Regions from separate parts of the Micromonospora sp. WMMD987 genome, predicted to be linked through region 3. Evidence: riboswitches for the same ligand, from Rfam matches in the RefSeq annotation. Region 3 holds a riboswitch; each other region holds the start of a gene.
The links. Region 3 has a riboswitch for cobalamin ahead of metE (5-methyltetrahydropteroyltriglutamate--homocysteine S-methyltransferase). Riboswitches for the same ligand answer to the same signal wherever they lie in the genome.

Region 1 (7,441 bases), 930 kb from region 3:
TCGACCACCACCTGGAACTGGTCTTCGCCTGACCCGGTCGTGGGCGGTGCGCCGGACCGGGGCGTCGACGGCGGTCGGCGGACCCGGCCGGCGGCAGCCGCGTCGGCCGCCGGTCGGCCCGGCGTCAGGTCAGCAGCGCCGGTCGCAGCTCACCGCCCACGTTGATGGTGCCGACGACCCGGCCGCCGGTGAGGTCGAAGACGTCGACCGTCCGGTTGGTGCGCATGAGTTCGCGCACCGACGGCGGCAGCGACGGGGGCTCCTTCATCGCCGCCCGGACGTCCCGGGTGGTCGAGATCAGCCGACCGACCAGTGACGCCCCGTCGTGGTCCACCCGCACCCGGCCGTACTCCCAGCCGCAGGTGGTGAGGTCGAGCACCTCGAACAGGTGGGCGAGCAGGGGATGCGGGTCGGTCGCCCGGACCAGCTGCGACGCCCGCGCCCCCACCACGGTGGCGGCGGCGGCGACGTGCACGTACGGGTGCAGGCCGCCCGGCAGCGCGAACAGCGGCCAGTGCAGCCGCCCGCCGGCCTCCCGCCACAGGGGCCGGTAGTTGCGCCGGTCCACCGGGAACCGGTGACCGGTACGCCGGTACAGCTCCGCCGTCTGCGCCAGCAGGTCCGCGTGGGCCGCGGCGGCGAACTCACCGACGATCGCGGCCGCCACCGCCAGGCCGTCCCCGTCGTCGAGCAGGCCGACGATCGCCGCCACCTGGTCGGCCGGTCGGACGGCCAGGTGGGTGCCGAACCGCTGCCGCACCTCGGCCGACAGCGCCGCCTGCCGGACCGGATCCTCCTGGACCTGCCGGCTCCCACCGCCCAGCACCCGCCCCAGCCATCTCATCTCGCCTCGTCTCCGCCGCCGTCACCGACCGCAGCCATGCTAGTGCGCCCCTGTGTCAGAGGTAGCCGACGCCGGTCAGTTCCTCGGCCGCCGTCCAGAGCCGACGGCCGACGACCGGATCGGCGGCCTCCGGGCTGTACCGGACCTCGGTGACCGGACCCCGGGTCTGGAAGAACCGGGCCGGGCCGAAGAACTGGCCACCCCGTACCCCGGGATCGGTGGCGGCGCGCAGCTGGGGCAACGCGCCCCGCTCCACCGGCTGGGTGGCCAGCAGGCCGAGCCGGGCGATCACCCGGCCCCACCGGCCCCGGTGCTCCCACGCCCGGGGAGTCAGGTTGGTACGGGTGACGCCGGGGTGGGCCAGCACGCTGAGGACCGGCGACCCGGCGGCGCGCAGCCGACGGTCCAGTTCGACGCCGAAGACGGTGGTGGCGAGCTTGGACCGGCCGTACGCTGTGGTGCCCCGGTAGCCGCGCTCGCCCATCAGGTCGGCGAAGTCCAGGTGCGCGTTGCGGTGGGTGATCGAGCTGAGGCTGACCACCCGGGCGGCCCCTGCCGCGGCCAGGTTGCCCAGCAGCAGGCCGGTCAGCGCGAAGTGGCCCAGCAGGTTGGTGGCGAGGTGCAGCTCGTGGCCGTCGACACTGGTGCGGCGCGGCCCGAGCAGCACCGCGCCGGCGTTGTTGACCAGCAGGTCGAGCACCGGATGGTCGGCGGCCAGCCGCGCCGCGAACGCCCGTACCGAGGCCAGCGAGGCCAGGTCCAGCTCGCGTACCTCGACGGTCCCGCCGATCCGGCGGGCGGCCTGCCGACCGGCGGCGGGGTCGCGGACGGCCAGCACGACGTGCGCGCCCCGGTGGGCCAGCGCGGCGGCGGTGACCAGGCCGAGTCCCGAGTTCGCGCCGGTGACGACGGCGGTGCGGCCGTGCTGGTCGGGGATGCGGTCGGTGGTCCATGTCATCTGCTGCTCCTGGTCGGTCGGGGTGGGAGCGTCGACGCTAGGGGCGGACCGGCCGGGCGCGGTCGTTCCCGGTTGCCTAGGTCCCGCAGACCTACCCGGGCCGGTCCGGGCCGCGCCACACTGGCCCCATGACCCATCCGTACGCCCGCGAACTCGGTGACTTCCTGCGCGCCCGGCGCGGCCGGCTGCACCCCCGCGACGTCGGCCTGGAGCCGGGCGGACGCCGCCGGGTCACCGGGCTGCGCCGCGAGGAGCTGGCGCTGCTGGCCGGGTTGAGCACCGACTACTACCAACGGATGGAGCAGGGTCGCGAGGTCCGCCCGTCCGACGACGTGCTGGACGCGCTCGCCGCCGCGCTCGGGCTCGACGCCGGGGAACGCCGGCACCTGTTCACCCTGGCCCGCGCCGCCCGCCGGCCGGTGCCGGCCCGGGTGGACCACGGTCCGGAGCGGGTGCCGGAGAGCACCCGGCGGCTGCTGCGGGTGATGGACACCCCGGCGGTGGTGCTCGGCCGCCACCTGGACCTGCTCGCCTGGAACCGGTGGGCGGTGGCGCTGCTCGGCGACCCGGCCGGCCACCCGCCGGACCGGCTCAACATGCTGCTGCTGATGTTCGACGAGGCGGCGACGCGGACGCGGCGGTGCGCGGCCTGGGAGCGGCAGGCGATGGACTACATCGGCATGTTGCGGGCCGCGGTCGCCACCGACCCCACCCATCCCCGGGCCACCGCGATCGTCGGTGAGCTGAGCATCCGCAGCGCCGAGTTCCGTCGGCTGTGGTCCCGGCACGACGTGCGCGAGTCGGTCAGCGGCACCAAGACCTTCCAGGTCCCCGGGGTCGGCGACATCATCCTGGACTGGGACACCTATCCGCTGCCCGGCAGCCCCGGGCCGGTCATGCTGGTCTTCACCGCCGAGCCCGGCAGCGCCGACGCCGACGCGCTGCGGCTGCTGGCGTCGCTGCGGGCCACCGGACGGTCGGATGAGAGTTATCCGACACGCCCCCGCGACATCTAGTGTTGCCTCTCCCCCATGCACGCCATATATGGTGTGCCACGCAGCTGGTTCGCCCCACCCGGACGGGTGCGGTCGAGGCAACAGGGAACCCGGTGGAAATCCGGGACTGCCCCGCAGCGGTGAGTGGGAACGACCGCCGTCATCGAGCACTGGACCGCGAGGTCCGGGAAGCGACGGCCAGTAGGCGACCGGTGGACCCCGGTCAGGCCCGCGAGTCCGAAGACCTGCCAGCGCGCCGTGCGCTGCCGCGCGCGGCGGCCTGAGGTCGCGCGGGACGACCGACGCCAGGTTCCGGGGCGGCCGTCGCGCCGCGCCCGTTGGCGTTCTCCCGCGTCCGATGGTCATCGGTGACGGCGAGGAGAGGTCATGACGGTCGTACAGGAGAGTCCCCCACCCGGTGTGGGCGAGGTGGAGCCGCGCCGGCCGGTGCTGCGGGTGCGCACGCCCGACGGCGGCACCGAGCCGGTGGACGTCGACCGGATCGTCAGAGCGGTCGGGCGGTGGGCCACCGACCTGCCCGAGGTGGACCCGCTGCGGGTGGCCACCACGACGGTCGCCGGCCTCTACGACGGGGCGACCACGGCCGAGGTGGACAGGCTGTCGATCCAGACGGCGGCGGAGCTGATCGGCACGGAACCGCAGTACTCCCGGCTGGCGGCGCGGCTGCTGGCCGCATCCGTGGCGAAGGAGGTACGCGGGCAGGCGGTGGCGGGCTTCAGCCAGTCCGTCCGGTACGCCCACGGTCTCGGCCTGATCGCCGACGACACCGCCGCGTTCGTGGCCCGGCACGCCGGGCAGGTCGACCACGCTGTCGACCCCACAGGTGACCTGCGGTTCGAGTACTTCGGGCTGCGGACGGTGGCCGACCGGTACCTGCTGCGGCACCCGCGGTCGCGGCTGGTGGTGGAGACCCCGCAGTACTGGCTGCTGCGGGTGGCCTGCGGGCTGTCCACCACGCCCGACGAGGCGGTCGGGTTCTACCGGCTGATGTCGTCGCTGGCCTACCTGCCGAGTTCCCCGACGTTGTTCAACTCGGGCACCCGGCACACCCAGATGTCGTCGTGTTTCCTGGTCGACTCGCCGCGCGACGAGCTGGACTCGATCTACGAGCGGTACCACCAGGTGGCGAAGCTGTCGAAGTTCTCCGGCGGCATCGGCATCTCCTTCACGCGGGTGCGCGGCCGGGGCGCGTTGATCCGGGGCACCAACGGCCGGTCGAACGGGATCGTGCCGTTCCTGAAGACCCTCGACGCCGGGGTCGCGGCGGTCAACCAGGGCGGCCGGCGCAAGGGGGCGGCCTGCGTCTACCTGGAACCCTGGCACCCGGACGTCGAGGAGTTCCTGGAGCTGCGGGACAACACCGGCGAGGAGGCCCGGCGTACCCACAACCTCAACCTGGCCAACTGGATCCCCGACGAGTTCATGCGCCGGGTCGAGGCCGACGGCGAGTGGTCGTTGATCGACCCGTCGGACGCCCCGGAACTGCCCGACCTGTACGGCGAGGAGTTCGACGCGGCGTACCGGGTCGCCGAGAAGAATGCGGTCCGCACCGTCAGGGCACGGGACCTGTACGGACGGATGATGCGCACCCTGGCGCAGACCGGCAACGGGTGGATGACGTTCAAGGATCCGTCCAACCGGCTGTCCAACCAGACCGGTGTGCCGGGCAACACGATCCACCTGTCCAACCTGTGCACCGAGATCCTGGAGGTCAACAGCGACACCGAGACCGCCGTGTGCAACCTGGGGTCGGTCAACCTGGGCGCGCACCTGACCGGCGACGGCGTCGACTGGGACAAACTGCGCGAGACCGTCCGGACGGCGGTGGTGTTCCTGGACCGGGTGATCGACATCAACTACTACCCGGCCGAGCAGGCGGCGGCCTCGAACCCGCGCTGGCGGCCGGTCGGGCTGGGGCTGATGGGGCTCCAGGACGCGTTGTTCGCGCTGCGCCTGCCGTTCGACTCGGCGGCGGCCCGGGAGTTGTCCACCCGGGTGCAGGAGGAGATCTTCCTGACCGCGCTGGAGACCTCGACCGACCTGGCCGAACGGTTCGGCGCGCACCCGGCGTACCCGCAGACCCGGGCGGCCCGGGGTGACCTGCACCCCGACCTGTGGGGGGCCGAGCCCACCCAGACCGGGCGCTGGGCCGCGCTGCGTACCCGGATCGCGGCGCACGGCCTGCGCAACTCGCTGCTGGTGGCGATCGCCCCGACCGCCACGATCGCGTCGATCGCCGGCTGCTACGAGTGCATCGAGCCGCAGGTGTCCAACCTGTTCAAGCGCGAAACCATGTCCGGGGAGTTCCTCCAGGTCAACACGTACCTGGTGCGGGAGCTGAAGGCGCGCGGGCTGTGGACGCCGGAGATCCGCGACCGGATCAAGCGGGCCGAGGGCTCGGTGCAGGGCATCGTCGAGCTGCCCGCCGAGGTGCGGGAGCTGTTCCGCACCGCGTGGGAGCTGCCGCAGCGGGCACTGATCGACCTGGCCGCCGCGCGGGCGCCGTACGTCGACCAGTCGCAGTCGTTGAACCTGTTCCTCAGCGCGCCGACCATCGGCAAGCTCTCCTCGATGTACCTGTACGCCTGGAAGTCCGGGCTGAAGACCACCTACTACCTGCGGTCGCGTCCGGCGACCCGGATCCAGCAGGCCACCGTCACCGTCGCCTCGGCCGTCGCGGCCGACGCCGAGGCGCTGGCCTGTTCCCTGGAGAACCCCGAGAGCTGCGAGGCGTGCCAGTGACCACCGTCGACGAACCCCGTACCGCCGGGCGGCAGCTGCTGCTCGACCCCGGCATGGACCTCACCCTGCGCCCGATGCGGTACCCGCACTTCTTCGACCGGTTCCGCGACGCCATCCGTAACACCTGGACGGTGGAGGAGGTCGACCTGCACTCCGACCTGGCCGACCTGGAACGGCTCTCGCCGGCCGAGCGGCACCTGATGTCCCGGCTGGTGGCGTTCTTCGCCACCGGCGACACGATCGTCGCCAACAACCTGGTGCTCAACCTCTACCAGCACGTCAACTCCCCGGAGGGCCGGCTGTACCTGTCCCGGCAGCTGTTCGAGGAGGCCGTGCACGTGCAGTTCTACCTGAACCTGCTCGACACGTACGTCCCCGACGAGCAGGAACGCTTCGCCGCGTTCGCCGCCATCGAGAACATCCCGTCGATCCGGCGCAAGGCCGAGTTCTGTTTCCGCTGGATCGACTCGGTCTTCGCGCTGCGGGAGCTGCGTACCCGCGCGGACCGGCGGGCGTTCCTGCTCAACCTCATCTGCTTCGCGGCCTGCATCGAGGGGCTGTTCTTCTACGGCGCGTTCGCCTACGTCTACTTCCTACGGTCGCGGGGCCTGCTCAACGGGCTGGCGTCGGGCACCAACTGGGTGTTCCGCGACGAGTCGATGCACATGGCGTTCGCGTTCGACGTGGTGGAGACCGTCCGGCGGGAGGAGCCGGAGCTGTTCGACGCCGAGCTGGAGCGGCAGGTCACCGAGATGCTCGCCGAGGCGGTCGAGTGCGAGGCGCAGTTCGCCGAGGACCTGCTCGACCAGGGCGTCTCCGGGCTGTCGCTTCAGGACATGCGGGCCTACCTGGAGCACGTGGCGGACCGTCGGCTCGCCCAGCTCGGCATCGCGCCGCGCTACGGCACGCAGAACCCGTTCGCGTTCATGGACCTGCAGGACGTGCAGGAGCTGTCGAACTTCTTCGAGCGGCGGGTGTCGGCGTACCAGGTCGGGGTCAGCGGCACGGTCACCTTCGACGACGACTTCTGATCCGGTGGGGCGGCGGCCCGGCCCGGTGGCGTACCCACCGGGTCGGGCCGCCGTCCGGCTCCGCGGTTGTGGGGAGCCCACCGCCGGGATCACGGTGCGTCATTCGACCGACATCGGCAGACCGGGGCCGAATTGTCCACGAAAAAGCTCCACAAAAGTTACGCGACCATAAAAATGACTTAAACGCATTAGACGTCGATCGATGTTGATGAAGCCTGGACGCGGTGCTAGCATCTTGACTCAGCAATCGCGAAAGATCGTCAACGTATCCGTCATCCGACACTCCCACCCGTCATCGCCCATGATTCCGAGGGCAGAGGCTCATTTTCGTGCGTACGATGCTGCTATTCGATGGTCTCGGCGGAGCGAACGACGGGCTGTTACCGGCGTTACGCGGGCTCTACACAATTCCGGCCAACGCCACCTACTTCTCCGCGGCATTCCGCGTGCTCGACGAGGCGGCCGCCTACCTCGAACCGGTCGACCGGGTGCGATTATGCCCGGACGGAACAACGTTGCGGCAGTGGCTGACGGCCGCCACCGCACCGCCGGACGGCATCCCCCGGGGCTCGGTCACCGCCGGCCTGTGCATCCACCTCTACCAGGCCTGCCAGCTCCAGCCGATCCGCCGCCGGCCGGACGACGCCGTCGCGGCGCTCGGCCACAGCATCGGTCTGCTGGCCGCCGTCCTGGCCGGTCTCGGCGTCCGCCGCACGGACGACTACCTCGAGGTGACGGCCGCCTGCCTGCGGTTGGCGGCGGTCACCCTGGTCCGCGGCCAGCAGTACGCCGAGGGGCCGACGCCCGACCGCGACGCGGTCGACCGGTTCCGTGCCCGGGTCCGCCGCAG
Region 2 (7,441 bases), 570 kb from region 3:
GTCCCACACCGGCCGGCAGCCGAGCAGGGCCAGCACCTCGGCGATGTCGTCGCCCTGGGTCCGCATGGCGCTGGTGCCCCACACCGTCAGCCCGACCGACCGCGGGTACTCCCCGGTGTCGGCGAGGTAGCGGGCGAGCAGCGAGTCGGCCAGCGCCACCCCGACGTCCCAGGCGTTGCGGCTGGGGATCGCCTTCGGGTCGACGGAGTAGAAGTTGCGGCCGGTGGGCAGCACGTTGACCAGGCCCCGGGTCGGCGACCCGGACGGCCCCGGCGGCACGAACCGGCCGGCGAGCGCACCGAGGGTGTGGGTGATCTCGTCGGTGGTGCGGTCCAGCCGGGGCACCACCTCCCGGGCGGCGAAACGCAGCACCGCGACGGCGTCGGGGCAGTCGGCACCGGTCACCTCGGCGACCACCGCGTCGGCGCGGACGGGATCCCAGCCGAGGGTCTCCATGCCGAGCACGAGCCGGCGGGCCAGTGCCTCGATCAGGTCCACGGCGTCGGCGGCGGTGACCGCCGGCCCGTCCACGACGTCGGTCAGCGCCGCCGGCACCGCCACCCGCGCCCCGGGCTCGGCGAGCAGCACCTGCTCGTCCAGGCCGTAGCCGGCGGCGAGGGCCTGCCGCAGGCCGGGCAGGGTACGGCTGCCGCCCCACACCTGGGGGGCGCGCAACACGGCCAGGACGAGGTTGACCCGGGCCTCCCCGGTGGGCACCTCGGCCAGGACGTGCAGTCCGTCGCGGATCTGCACGTCCTTGACCTCGCACAGGTAGCCGTCGAGGTGCAGCACGAAGTCGTCGAAGTCGTCGGCGGCGGGCATCGCCTCGGTGTGCAGGTCGTGGTGCAGTTCGGCGGCGCGCACCAGCTCCCAGATCTGCCCCCGGACCACCGGCACCTTCGCCGGGTCGAGCGCCTGCACGGTGGCGTACTCGTCCAGGAGCTGTTCGAGTTTCGCCAGGTCGCCGTAGGTCTCGGCGCGGGCCATCGGGGGCACCAGGTGGTCGACGACGACGGCGTGCGCCCGCCGCTTGGCCTGGGTGCCCTCGCCGGGGTCGTTGACGATGAACGGGTAGACCAGCGGCAGGTCGCCGAGCACGGCGTCGGGGGCGCAGTCGGCGGCCAGCCCGAGGCCCTTGCCGGGCAGCCATTCCAGGGTGCCGTGCTTGCCGAGGTGCACCACGGCGTCCGCGCCGAAGCCGCCGTCGTCGACGGGTGCGGCCAGCCACCGGTACGCGGCCAGGTAGTGGTGGCTGGGCGGCAGGTCGGGGTCGTGGTAGATGGCGATCGGGTTCTCGCCGAAGCCGCGTGGCGGCTGGATCAGCAGGGTGACGTTGCCGAACCGCAGCCCGGCCAGGACGATGTCACCGCCGTCGGTGTAGAGCCCGCCGGGTGGCTCGCCCCAGTGTTCCCGCATCCGGTCCCGCAGGTCGGCCGGCACCTGGTCGAACCAGCGCCGGTAGGTCTCCCCGGGCACCCGGGCCTCGGCGGCGGACAACTGTTCCGGGGTGAGCCACTCGACGTCGTGGCCACCGGCGGCGATCAGCGCGTGGATCAGCGCGTCGCCGTCGGTGGGCGGTGGCGCGTCGCCGAGGTGGTAGCCGGCGGCGGCGAGGGCGGCGAGCAGCCGTACCGCCGAGGCCGGGGTGTCCAGCCCGACGGCGTTGCCGACCCGGGAGTGTTTCGTCGGGTAGGAGCTGAGCACGACCGCCAGCCGCCGGTCGGCGGGCCGCAGGTGCCGCAGCCGGGCCTGCCGGACGGCGATCCCGGCGACCCGGGCGGCCCGCTCGGCGTCGGCTGCGTAGACCGACAGCCCGTCGGCGTCTATCCGTTTGAACGAGAACGGCACGGTGACGATCCGGCCGTCGAACTCGGGGATGGCCACCTGCATCGCCGCGTCCAGCGGGGAGAGCCCGGCGTCGCTGCCGGCCCACTGCTCGCGGGTGCTGGTCAGACAGAGCGCCTGGATCACCGGTACGTCGAGGGCGGCCAGCGCGCCGACGTCCCAGGCGTCCTCGTCACCACCGCCGGAGGCGTCGGCGGCGACCGTCCCCCCGGCGGCGAGAACGGTGACGACGAGGGCGTCGCAGCGGGCGAAGAGTTCCAGCGGCCCGTCGCCGGGGGTGAGTCCGCGCAGCGAGCCGCAGAAGATCGGCAGCGGGTGCCCACCGGCCGCGTCGACCGCGTCCGCGAGGGTCTCGACGAAACCGGTGTTGCCGGCCAGCGCGTGCGCCCGGTAGAACACGATCCCCACCGTGGGCCGCCCGTCGCCGTCCGGCGGCCCCCCGGTCCCGGTGTCCGGGCGGGGCGTCGGGCGGCGGTCGAGGATGCCGTACGGCGGGGTGGGGGTGGGCGGGTCGAAGCCCTCACCGGTCAGCAGGATCGTGTCGCCGAGGAACCGGGCCAGCTGGGCGAGGTTCTCCGCACCCCCTTCGACCAGGTAGGACAGGGCTTCGGTGGCCACCCCGGAGGGCACCGTGGACGCCGCCATCAGCTCCGCGTCGGGCACCGCCTCGCCACCGAGCACGATCGTGGGCACGCCGGAGCCGAGCACCGCGGCGAGGCCGTCCGGCCACGTCTGCCGGCCACCGAGCAGTCGTACGACGGCCAGGTCCACGCCGTCGAGCAGGGCCGGTACGGCGTCCCGCTCGACCCGGGTGGGGTTGGCGAGCCGGTAGTCGGCGGCGCTGGCGCGGGCGGCGAGCAGGTCGGTGTCGGCGGTGGACAGCAGCAGGATGCGCACGTGCGGCTCCGGAGAGTGACGGCCGGCTCGACCACGGGGCCGGGCCGGTCGGGGCGGGAGGGAGGCCGGTCAGCGGCGACGGGGGTACCGACCACCCCGCCGGACGGCAGGGTGGTCGGACCGGGCGTCAGCGGTGTCCGGCAGGCCAACCGACCCGGCGACGGCCGGCGGTGGGAACGGTGCCGGCACGCGGCGGCACACGCTCGGCGATGCTGCGGGGATCACCGGCCGTCATCGGGCCGGTGGCGACGCTGCGCGTCATCGGTTCCTCCTCGGGTGTCCACGCCCTGGGGTTCTCCGACGGCCGAAGTATCCTGGCTCCCGGATCGACGCTCACCCCCGGCCTTCCAACCGCACACGCACGGTCGTGACCCACGAGGGGGGATCGCTCCCCGGTGACAGTGGCGGGACCGCGTCGGAATCGCACCGACTTCCTTCACTGCCGTCAGGCCGCGAATGCTGCCACACTCCTTACCCCGGGTCAACGGCGGCGGCCGGCCCGGCGGCGCACCCGGCGACCCGGTGACGAGGCCGAACAGCACCGGACCGCCGCAGCCGCGCCTCTGGCGGCACATGGCTGCGGCGGTCGGTGGGCGCGGCGGTCAGCGGGCGCGGCGCTCGGGGTGGAGCCGGTTCCAGGCGCGCATCCGTTCCGGATAACCGATCTTCGCCGCCTCGTACAGCGGCACCGCGTGCCGGTGGGCCAGCTTCGCCGCCGCCCGCGGGGAGCCGGCACGGCGGCGGATCCACTCCCCGTCGTGCGCGATCGCCACCACGGTGGTGTCGGTGGCGGTGGTCTCGGGTTCCAGATAGAACTCCACTCCACGGTGGGTGGTCACGAAGTCCGTCAACGCGGTCAGGTCCTCCCGGGTGGCCTCCCGGTCGAGCCTGGTCGGGATGCTCTCGGCGACCCAGGGCCGCCGGTGGATCCAGCCCATCTGCCCGCTCCTCTCCTCGGCGTCCCTCCAGTGCAGCATCCCTACCTGGTAGGACACTGCGAACTCGGTGACAGTCTGCTGCGAACCCCTCACGACCGGTCGAGGGCGGTCAGGTCGTCGGGGCTGAGCCGCAGCGCGCCGGCGGCGACGTTCTCGACCAGGTGGGCCGGATCCCCGGTGCCGGGGATGGCCAGCACGTGCGGACCCTGGTGCAGGATCCAGGCGAGCCGTACCTGCTGCGGGGTGGCGTGGTGGGCGCGGGCGACGGTGAGGACCGCCGGGGCGTGGTCGGTGCGCGCCCCGCCCTCCCGGTTGGTCCCGGCCAACGCGAAGTACGGCACGTAGGCGATCCCCCGGGCGGCGCACTCGCGGATCAGGGCGTCCTGGTCTCCACGGTTGTCCAGGGCGTAGTTGTTCTGCACGCAGACCACCGGGGCGATGCCCTGCGCCTCGTCGAGGTGGTCGAGGCGGGCGTTGGACAGGCCCAGGTGCCGGATCAGTCCGGCGTCGCGCATCTCGGCCAGCGCGCCGAAGCGTTCAGCCACGGAGTCCGGGGGCGGGCGCTTGACGATCCGCAGGTTGACCAGGTCGAGGTGGTCGCGGCCCAGGCGACGCAGGTTCTCCTCCACCTGGGCGCGCAGCTGCGCCGGGCCGGCCTCCTCATGCACGCCGAGGGCCGGGTCGTACCGGATGCCCACCTTGGTGGCGACGACCAGGTGTTCCGGGTACGGGGCGAGCGCGGCGCGGATCAGCTCGGTGGCGTACCGGGCGGGGCCGGTGCCGACCCGCAGCGTGCCGCCCGGCGAGACGTAGAAGGCGGCGGTGTCGAGGTGGTCGACCCCCAGGTCGACGGCCTGGCGCAGCAGGCGCACCGCCCGGTCCCGGTCGGGGTGCACGGTGATCCGCATGGTGCCGAACCCCAGTCGGTGCACGGTGCGGTCACCCAGGGTCCAGCGGTCCGCCGCTGCGGCGGTGATCTCGGTCGGCATCCGGCGACCCTAGCCAGCACCGGCCGCCCGGGTGATCGGGCGCGCAGCCGATACCGGTGACGGTCGGTGACTGCTAGCTTTTTACTGTCGGCGCGGTGGGCTTCGGTCCGGCCGGCGGGCGGGTCGCCGGCACCAGGGCCAGCGTCGGGAGCAGCAGCACCGGCACCACCAGCAGGGCGTGCAGGATGCCGACCCGGTCCCCCAGCAGACCCAGCAGCGGCGGACTGGCCAGGAACGACGTGTAGCCGATCACCGCGACGACGCTGACCCGGGCGGGAGCCCGGTCCTCGTCGTCGGCGGCGGCGCTCATCCCGACCGGGAAGCCGAGGGACGCGCCGAGTCCCCAGAGGACCACCCCGACCACGGCGAGCGGGCCGGAACCGGCCAGCACCGCCAGCAGCGAGCCGGCGGCGGCGAGCAGGATCGTGCCGACCAGCACCGGCACCCGGCCCCACCGGTCGATGGCCACGGTGCCGGCGGTCCGACCGATGGTCATACCGGCGACGAAAACCCCGAAGACGGCGGCGCCGGCGGCCTCGCTGGCCCCGTAGCCGTCGACGAAGGCGACCGCCAGCCAGTCGTTCGCGCTGCCCTCGGTGAACGCCATCACCAGCACCAGCGCGCCGATGAGCAGGGTGCGCGGTTCCCGCCAGGCCGCGAGCAGGCCGCCGCGACGGGTCGACCCGCCCTCGGCGTGCGCGGCGGGCAGGAACAGCCGGGCACCGAGCAGGGTGCCGCCGAGGACCAGCGCCGCCAGCACCGCGAGATGGACGCTGATCGGCACACCGAGCCGGGCCGCGCCGGCACCGAGGCCCGCGCCGGCCACCGAGCCGAGACTCCAGGCGGCGTGGAACCGGGGCAGGATCGTACGGCCCAGGCGCTTCTCCACCGCCGCGCCCTCGACGTTCATCGCCACGTCGCAGGTGCCGGAGCCGTAGCCGAGGGCGAACAGGCCGACCGCGACGCCGGGCAGCGAACCGAGCGGGCCGGCGGCCAGGCCCACCCCGGCCAGCCCGGCCGCCACCAGCACCGTCGAGCCGACCACGGTGCGGGCGGGGCCGAACCGCTGGGTCACCAGGCCGGCGCTGGTCAGCGCCAGCACCGCGCCGCCGGACATGGCCAGCAGCAGCAGACCGAGCCGGCCGGCGCTGAGACCGAGCGCCTCCCGGACGGCGGGAACCCGGGCGAACCAGGTGGCCACGGCGAGCCCGTTGAGGGCGAAGACCACGGTGACGCCGTTGCGGGCGGCCAGCACCGCCGCGGGTACGGCGCTGTGGGGTGGGCTGGTTACGCTCACGACGGTGCGGTCCTTCCGGGTATGACGGTGCCGCCGTCGATCTCACACCGGATCCGTCACGCCCACAAGCGGTATGCGCTCCTTACCACAGGCGCGTCAGAGCGCGGGCAGCCCGAGCGCCTCGTCCACCCGGGCCAGCACGGCGGCGTCGTCGTCGGCGCGTACCCCGCGCAACAGGTCGATGGCGGTGGCCCGGATCTGGCCGACGATCATCGCCAGCGGCAGGCTCTGGCCGGGGGTGAAGAGCCGCCCGGCGGTCCGCACCGCCGCCAGGGCGGCCCGGTCGGCGTCCTCGGCGTGCCGGTCGCCGACCTCCTCCGCGCCCTCCAGGTCGGCCGCGAGCGCCCGACCGGCCGCCTCGACGGCCCGGGACAGGTCGCGCAGCGCGGCGCCCAGCTCGGGCGGGACGGGGGCGGGCAGCCGGCTGAACGTCACCCCTGCCCTGGCCAGCACCCGGACGTTGCGTACCGCGTAGTCGAGCTGGCCGATGGAGGCGTCCACGCTCCGGAGCCGGCCGATGTGCCGGCGACGGCGGACGTGCAGCCGGACCGCCTCACCGGCGGCGAGGACGGCCTCGCGCAGCGGCTCCACGTCGAGCTGCCGGGCCTGCTCCAGGGCGGCCACCGCGGCGGGCGCGTCGTGCCGGTCGAGGGCGGCGGCCACCTGCTCCAGCACCGCGGCGAGGTCGTCGAAGGTACACCGGAACGCGGCGACCAGCGGGGCGAGCGGCCGGCGGACGCCGATGAGCTGGCTGGCCACCACCGCCACCCCGCCACCGATCAACGCGTCGACGAACCGGAACGGCACCAGCGACTCGGTGGCCGGGGAGACCACCACCAGATAGAGAGCGGAGACGGCGGCCTGCACCACCGAGACGGTGCTCGCCCCGACCGCTACCGCGAGGGCGATGGTGAGCAGGATGACCGTGAAGACCGTCCAGGTGGTACGTGGTCCGAGGGCCTGGACCACCAGGTCGGCGACGAGCACACCGGCGGCCACCCCGAGCACCACCTCGACCGCGCGGCGCACCCGCTGACCCCGCGCCTGACCGAGAACGATCAGCGCGGCGGCGGGGGCGAAGAAGGGCTGCGGGTGGCCGACGATCCGGGTGGCCAGCACCCAGGCCACGGTGGCCGCCAGGGTGGTCTCGACGACCGGCAGCCAACCTCCGCGCAGCCGGCCGGCGGCGGTCCGCAACCAGGTCCACCGCAGCATGCCGCCTCCTCGGGTCACCCCTCACGCTACGGCCCACGCCGGGGACGACCGTCCGGGGGACACCGCCGCGGTGACCCGCCGGCCGGGGTCAGGGCACGTGCGCGAGGTAGGCGTCGATGGTGGCGGCGAGGATGTCCGGACCGGGCCGGGACCAGAGCGCGGCCTGGAACACCTCGACCTCGACCGGTCCGGTGTACCCGGCGGCGTCGACCGCCTCGCGCAGCCGGCGCAGTTCCACGCAGCCCTCGCCGGGCAGTGCC
Region 3 (7,441 bases):
ACGACATCCGGTGCTGCGCGCGACCGCACCGCTCCCTGTCGAGTTCACCCGACTCGGCAAAGGAGACGGACACCAGCCGCACCCAGGGCACTCACCCGAGCCGCCCGGGCCTGCCCGTAGGCGGAATGCGCAGGAGGTACGGGCGGACTCCGTGAGGGAGCCCGCCCGTACCTGCCCGATCAGCTCCGGCGGACCTCGATGGCGGCTGCGACCAGGTGTCGGAGGGACGCCTCGACTTCGGCGTAGGCACGGGTCTTCAGACCGCAGTCCGGGTTGACCCACAACCGCCGGGCGGGCACGGCCGCGACGGCCCGGTGGAGCGCGTCGACCACCTCATCGTGGGGCGGGATGCGGGGCGAGTGGATGTCCCACACCCCGGGGCCGACGCCCCGGCGGTAGCCGATCGCGGCGAGGTCGTCGAGGATCTCCATCTTCGAGCGGGACGCCTCGATGCTCGTGACATCGGCGTCGAGAGCGTCGATCGCGGTGATCACCTCGCCGAACTCGCTGTAGCACAGGTGGGTGTGGATCTGGGTGTCGTCGGCGACGCCACTGGTGGCGAGACGGAACGCGTTCACCGCCCAGTCCAGGTACGCCGTCTGGTCGGCCCGGCGCAGCGGCAGGGTCTCCCGCAGGGCGGGTTCGTCGACCTGGATGATCCGGATCCCGGCGGCCTCCAGGTCGCGGCACTCGTCGCGCAGCGCGAGCGCGACCTGGTCGGCGGTGTCGGCCAGGGGCTGGTCGGTACGGACGAACGACCAGGCCAGGATGGTGACCGGGCCGGTGAGCATGCCCTTGACCGGGCGGTCGGTCAGCGACTGCGCGTAGGTGGACCACTCGACGGTCATCGGGGCACGGCGGGCCACGTCCCCGTGGATGATCGGCGGGCGGACGCACCGGGAGCCGTAGGACTGCACCCAGCCGTGCGTGGTGGCGGCGAAACCGTCGAGCTGCTCCCCGAAGTACTGGACCATGTCGTTGCGCTCCGGCTCACCGTGCACCAGCACGTCCAGGCCCAGCCGCTCCTGCAACCGGATGACCTGCTCCACCTCGGCGCGCATCCGCTGCGTGTAGCCGGCGTCGTCGAGAGTGCCGGCGCGGTGTGCGGCACGGGCCCGGCGCAGCTCGGTGGTCTGCGGGAACGAGCCGATCGTGGTGGTCGGCAGGTCCGGCAGCCCCAACCGTTCCTGTTGGCGGGCGGCCCGCTCGGCGTAGTCGCCGCGGTGCCGGTCGGTGGGGCGCAGCGCCGCCAACCGGCCGCGTACGTCATCGTGCCGCCACGCCGGCGGGACGGACGGCGGCGGGGCCGGCAGGCTGGTGGTGCCGTCGCGCAGCGCCCGGCCGAGCAGGACCACCTCGTCGACCTTCTGCCGGGCGAACGCGAGTCGAGCGGACAGTTCCGGGTCGAGGGAGGTCTCGGCGGACAGGTCGACCGGGACGTGCAGCAGCGAACAGGACGTGGACACCGCCACGTGGTCGGCCAGTCCGCCGACCGTGGCACCGGCGGCGACAGCGGCGCGTAGATCCGTGCGCCAGATGTTGCGCCCGTCGACCAGACCGGCGACGACGGTCCTGCCGCGCAGGGGACCGGCTGCGGCGAGCCGGTGCAGGTTGCCCGGGCCGGCGACCAGGTCCAGGCCGACCGCCTCGACCGGGGTGTCCAGCAGCGCCGGCAGCGCGTCGCCGAGGTCACCGAAGTAGGTGGCGACGAAGATCCGGGGGCGGTGGGGCAGCTCACCGAGGCGTCGGTAGGCGTGCCGCAGACCGTCGATCTCGGCCGGGGTGCGGTCGGCGACGTAGGCGGGTTCGTCCAGTTGGATCCAGGCCACGCCCGCGTCGGCCAGGGCGGTGAGGATCCGGGCGTACGTGTCGACCAGGTCGTCGAGCCGGGCGAACGGGTCGTCGCCCTTGGCCAGCAGCAGGAAGGTGGCTGGCCCGACCAGCACCGGACGGGTGGTGATGCCGAGGTCACGTGCCTGCGCATACTCGCCCAGCGCCTTTGCCGGATTCGCCGCGAACACGGTGTCGGGGTCGATCTCCGGCACCAGGTAGTGGTAGTTGGTGTCGAACCACTTGGTGAGTTCCAACGCGGGCGCGGCATCGACACCACGGGCCATGGCGAAGTAGGTGTCGAGGTGACCGAGGCCGAGCCGGGCGAACCGGCGGGGGACCGCACCGACCGCGACGGCGGTGTCGAGCATGTGGTCGTAGTAGGAGAACGTGTTGGACGGGATCGCGTCGAGCCGGGCGTCACGCAGCGTCCGCCACACCTCGGCCCGCAGCCCGGCCGCGACGTCCTCCAGGCCCGCGGCGTCCAGCGTGCCGGCCCAGTACGCCTCGACGGCCTTTTTCCACTCGCGGTGGGAACCGATACGGGGATAGCCGAGCACGGTGCTCTGCCCGAATGAGGTGGTCACAGGTGGTCCTTCCCTCGCGGTGTCCGACGACCACCCGAGAGGAAGACGGATACGCCACGGCGTAACCGGCATTCCGCCCTGGCCCTCCCGAGAGGCCGCCGACGGCGCGTACCGGCGGTACGCGCAGCGCTGGCAGGTCTTCGGACTCGTGGGCGTGACACAGGGTCGCCTACTGGCCGTCGCTTCCCAGACCGTGCGGTCCAGTGCTTCGTTGACGGCGGTCGTTCCCACTCACCGCTGCGGGGCAGTCCCGGTCTCGCACCGGGTTCCCTCTTACGACGCCCCACCCGCGCACGGGAGGGGCGAACCAGCACCGCCCGCGATCCTACCGCCCCACCGCCGCCCGCCGCGGCCGGCGTCCGGGGCGCGTGCCAGACGTGTTCGTCTCCGGGCCGGATCCTGTTGTGCGGGTGCCGGACGGTGGCGGCGGGACCTGGGGTGGTGGGGTCAGTCGGCGGCGGCGAGGGCGGCGATGCGCAGGGAGATCTCCCGGACGATGACGGGTAACTCCCTACCGGTGTGGTCGCTGGTGATCGCGAGGGCGAGTTCGGTGAGCAGGAGGAAGGCGTGGGCGCGTTCGGCGTCGTCGGTGAACGCGTCGGTGAGCGCCTGGACGCCGGGGAGGTCGCCGCGGTGGCGGGCGGCGACGATCCCCACGGCACGTTGCATCCCGGCCAGCAGGTCAGCGGCGTCAGGTGTCATGCGGCGCGGGCGAGGTCCCGCAGCCGGTCGAGCAGCTCCGCCGGATCCGCGTCGGCTCTGCCCTGGGCGGACGCGGCGTTGCCACCGCCCTTACCGGCCAGCAGACTCTTGATCAGGTCGTTGGCGGCCAGGCCGCGGTGCACACCGGCGGGGGTGACGGCGACGACGATGCTCGCCCCGGCGACGACGCCGACGACGCCGGGGCGACGGCCGAGGCGATCGCGGACCTTCTCGGCGAGACGGCGGGCGTCGCCGGTGGTGGTGATACCGGCGTAGGCGACGCCGTCGAGGTCGACGGCGTTGGCGGCGTACGTGTCGGCGTCCAGGTCGATCAGCCGGCCGCGCAGGTCGTCGGCCTCGCGTTCGGTCTGCTTGAGTCGCGCCAGCAGGGTGGTGATCCGGTCGGGGAGTTCCTCGGGGCGGGCTTTGAGCTGGGCGGCGAGTTGGCTGACGAGGTCACGTTCGCGGGCCAGGTAGCGGAACGCCTCGATCCCGGTGACCGCTTCGATGCGACGTTGGCCGGCGCCGACCGACGATTCGCCGGTGAGGGCGAGGGAGCCGATCTGCGCGGAGTGCGCGACGTGGGTGCCGCCGCACAGCTCGCGGGACCACTCGCCACCGATCTCGACGACCCGGACGGTGTCGTCGTAGGTCTCGCCGAACAGGGCCAGGGCGCCCTCGGCGCGGGCCTGTGCCAGCGGCAGGTGGCGGACCTCGACGGGCAGGTCACGGCGGATCGCCAGATTGGCGACCTCCTCGATCTCGCTGCGGGTGGTGTCGGTCAGGCCGCCGCGCCAGGCGAAGTCCAGGCGCAGATAGCCGGGCCGGTTGTACGAGCCCGACTGCAGCGCGTTCGGCCCGAGGACCTGGCGCAGCGCGGCATGCACGACGTGCGTGCCCGAGTGGGCCTGCCGGGCGCCGATGCGCCACTCGGGGTCGACCGCGGCGTGCACCGGGTCACCGACGGCGAGGCTGCCGTCGAGGATCCGGACGGTGTGCGCGATCAGGCCCTTGACCGGTCGCTGCACGTCGATGATCTCGGCGCGCAGGTTCGGGCCGGTGAGCAGGCCGGCGTCGGAGTCCTGTCCGCCGCTCTCGGCGTAGAACGGGGTGCGGTCCAGTGCGACGGTGACGATGTCGCCGGCCCCGGCGGTGTCCACCGTCGCGCCGCCGGACCAGATCGCGACGACCCGGGATTCGGTGTCGAGCGTCTCGTAGGCCAACCAGTCGGTGGGTCCGTGCGCGTCCAGCACCGTCCGGTAGGCCGACAGGTCGGTGTGGCCGGTCTTGCGGGCCTTCGCGTCGGCCTTCGCGCGGGTGCGCTGCTCGGTCATCAGTGCCCGGAACCCGTCGGCGTCCACGGTCAGGCCCTGCTCGTTGGCGATCTCCAGGGTGAGGTCGATCGGGAAGCCGTACGTGTCGTGCAGTTGGAACGCCTTGTCGCCGGGCAGTGACGAGCGTCCGGCTTTCTTGGTCTCGGCGATCGCGGTGTCGAGGATGGTGGTACCGGCGCGCAGCGTGCCGAGGAAGGTGTCCTCCTCGGCGTAGGCGGCCGAGGAGATGCGGTCGAAGTCGGCGGCGAGTTCCGGGTACGACGGGGCCATGCAGTCGCGGGCGACGGGAAGCAGCTCGGGCAGGGCCTTGCCCTGCCAGCCGAGCAGGCGCATGGCGCGGATCGCCCGACGCATGATCCGCCGCAGCACGTAGCCCCGGCCTTCGTTGGACGGGTTGACCCCGTCGCCGATGAGCATGAGCGCGGTACGGACGTGGTCGGCGATGACCCGCAGGCGGACGTCGTCGGGGTGGGACTGGCTGGCCGCCTGCCCGGAGTGCACACCGTACCGTTTGCCGGTCAGGTCGGCGGCCCTGGCCAGAATGGGACGTACTTCGTCGATCTCGTAGAGGTTGTCCACCCCTTGCAGGATCGAGGCGATCCGTTCCAGGCCCATCCCGGTGTCGATGTTCTTGTTCGGCAGCTCGCCGATGATCCGGAAGTCGGTCTTCGACGCCACGTCGGCGATCTCGTACTGCATGAACACCAGGTTCCAGAACTCGAGGTAGCGATCCTCGTCGACCTCCGGACCGCCCTCGGCGCCGTAGGCCGGGCCGCGGTCGTAGTACAGCTCGGAACAGGGACCCGCCGGGCCGGGGATGCCCATCGACCAGAAGTTGTCCGCCTTGCCCCGCCGCACGATGCGCTCGACCGGCACGCCGGTCTTGAGCCACAGGTCGTACGCCTCGTCGTCGTCCAGGTAGACCGTCGCCCAGATCCGCTCCGGGTCCAACCCGAAACCGCCCTGCTCCACCGGGGTGGTCGACAGCTCCCAGGCGAGGGGGATCGCCCCGGCCTTGAAGTAGTCGCCGAACGAGAAGTTGCCGTTCATCTGGAAGAACGTGCCGTGCCGGCTGGTCTTACCGACCTCGTCGATGTCCGGCGTCCGGATGCACTTCTGCACCGATGTGGCCGTCCGGTAGGGCGCGGCCTGCTGGCCGAGGAAGTAGGGGACGAACTGCACCATTCCGGCGTTGATGAACAGCAGGTTCGGATCCGAGATCGCGGGCAACGGTGCCGAGGGCACCACCGTGTGTCCGTTGGCCTCGAAGTGCGCCAGGAAGCGCCGCTTGATCTCCGCCGTCTGCACAACGCCCCCTTTGTTGCCTCATCTTTGCAACTGCATCATATTGGCAGGAGGGTGAGGCGGTTCGGGACGCCCCACGGTCGACCGTCCCGCTCGCTGGCCCGCGGCGCGGCGCGGCCGGCGGGCCGGCCGGGGGAAGACGGCAGGCGCCGCGCGGGCTCGGGCGTTCCGGTCGGTGCCGTCGGCACGTCTGGTGGCGCCGTCGGCACCGACCGGATGACCACCGCCGTCAGCTGTCGGGCGGGGTGGCGGTGACGGCGACGAGCAGGGACAGTTCCCGTACGAGATCGTCCATGGACTGGCCGCTCTGCGCGCGGAGCAGCCCGAGGCCCAGGTCCGCCAGGAGGTAGAAGCCGAGGCTCTTGGCCTGCTCGGAACCGAACGCGGCGAGCAGCTCCTCGGCGCCGCCGAGGTCACCGCGATGCTTGGCCGCGATGACCCCGGCGGCGCGTTGGACCAGTTCGGCCGCTGCCGGGGTGGGGCTGGTCACCGTCAGATCTTCGGCGTGGTGGCGCGGGCGGCGTCGAAGCGGGCGATCACGTCCGACCAGTTGACCAGGTTCCACAGCCGGTCGACGTAGTCCGGCCGGACGTTGCGGTACTGCAGGTAGTAGGCGTGCTCCCAGGCGTCGAAGACCAGCAGCGGGATGGAGCCCTGGCCGACGTTGCCGTGGTGGTCGTAGACCTGCTCCACGATCAGCCGCTGCCCGAGCGGTTCCCAGGCCAGCACGCCCCATCCGGAGCCCTGCACACCCTTGGTGGCGGCGGACAGCTGCCCGGCGAACGCGTCGAACGTGCCGAAGTGTTCCTCGATCGCGGCGGCCAGCTCACCGTCGGGACGGTCACCGCCGTCCGGGGACAGGTTGCCCCAGAAGATCGTGTGCAAGACGTGCCCGGACAGGTTGAACGCGTACGTCTTCTCCAGGCCGACCAGGGTCGAGAAGTCCCCCTTCGCGCGGGCCTCGGCGAGCTGCTCCAGGCCGTCGTTGGCGCCCTTGACGTACGCGGCGTGGTGCTTGTCGTGGTGCAGCTCCAGGATCTGGCCCGACATGGCCGGCTCCAGCGCGCCGTAGTCGTAGGGCAGATCGGGCAGGGTGTAGACCGCCATCAGAACTCCTCGTGGTTGCTGCCGTAACTATGCTCTTGCCACTATCTTGCAATAGAACCGGTGACTGCGCGGCGAGGAGCGGCGGTTGACCACGTCGGAGACCGAGCGGGTGAACGCCGCGGTGCAGCGACTACGCCGCGCTGGCCTGCGCAACACCGCGGCCCGCCGCGGAGTGCTCGACCAACTCGCCCACGCTGTCGGTGGCCGCGGGCACCTCACCGTGAGCGAGGTGTATCGAGCCCTGCTCGCCCGTGGCGTGGTCGTGGAACTGTCGACGGTGCATCGGGTGCTGCGGCAACTGGTCGAGCTGGGCATCGCCCACACCGTGCCGGTCGGCAGAACGACGACCTTCGGGCTCGCCGACGACGCCCATCACCATGCCGTCTGTGGCTCCTGCGGCGACATGCGGCAGCTGCCGGCCGAGGCGGTTGCGGCGAGCCTGGCCGCCGCCCGCGCCGTCGGGGTCGACACGGATCCGTCGGGTCATCCCCACGGTGTCGTCGTCTACGGTCGGTGCGCGCGGTGCCGGACGACGACCCGCTGAGGACCGCACCCGCCGGTGCGCAATGTGCCCCG

Region 1: another riboswitch for cobalamin. It lies ahead of O7612_RS12445 (ribonucleoside-diphosphate reductase subunit alpha); the one in region 3 lies ahead of metE (5-methyltetrahydropteroyltriglutamate--homocysteine S-methyltransferase).
Region 2: another riboswitch for cobalamin. It lies ahead of cobN (cobaltochelatase subunit CobN); the one in region 3 lies ahead of metE (5-methyltetrahydropteroyltriglutamate--homocysteine S-methyltransferase).

What each region holds. Positions count from the first base shown of each region.
Region 1 is NZ_CP120861.1:2,949,890-2,957,330, reverse strand. It holds gene O7612_RS12465 (TetR/AcrR family transcriptional regulator) at 1-32, shown strand, start outside; gene O7612_RS12460 (hypothetical protein) at 125-844, opposite strand; gene O7612_RS12455 (oxidoreductase) at 900-1,802, opposite strand; gene O7612_RS12450 (helix-turn-helix transcriptional regulator) at 1,931-2,818, shown strand; cobalamin riboswitch at 2,847-3,065, shown strand; gene O7612_RS12445 (ribonucleoside-diphosphate reductase subunit alpha) at 3,185-5,560, shown strand; gene O7612_RS12440 (ribonucleotide-diphosphate reductase subunit beta) at 5,614-6,591, shown strand; gene O7612_RS12435 (hypothetical protein) at 6,930-7,441, shown strand, end outside.
Region 2 is NZ_CP120861.1:3,314,190-3,321,630, reverse strand. It holds gene cobN (cobaltochelatase subunit CobN) at 1-2,742, opposite strand, end outside; cobalamin riboswitch at 3,050-3,179, opposite strand; gene O7612_RS13940 (hypothetical protein) at 3,345-3,680, opposite strand; gene O7612_RS13935 (aldo/keto reductase) at 3,770-4,669, opposite strand; gene O7612_RS13930 (MFS transporter) at 4,743-5,966, opposite strand; gene O7612_RS13925 (FUSC family protein) at 6,063-7,181, opposite strand; gene O7612_RS13920 (sugar phosphate isomerase/epimerase family protein) at 7,270-7,441, opposite strand, start outside.
Region 3 is NZ_CP120861.1:3,883,155-3,890,595, reverse strand. It holds gene metE (5-methyltetrahydropteroyltriglutamate--homocysteine S-methyltransferase) at 180-2,417, opposite strand; cobalamin riboswitch at 2,531-2,744, opposite strand; gene O7612_RS16365 (superoxide dismutase) at 2,865-3,119, opposite strand; gene alaS (alanine--tRNA ligase) at 3,116-5,761, opposite strand; gene O7612_RS16355 (superoxide dismutase) at 5,988-6,248, opposite strand; gene O7612_RS16350 (superoxide dismutase) at 6,251-6,865, opposite strand; gene O7612_RS16345 (transcriptional repressor) at 6,951-7,409, shown strand.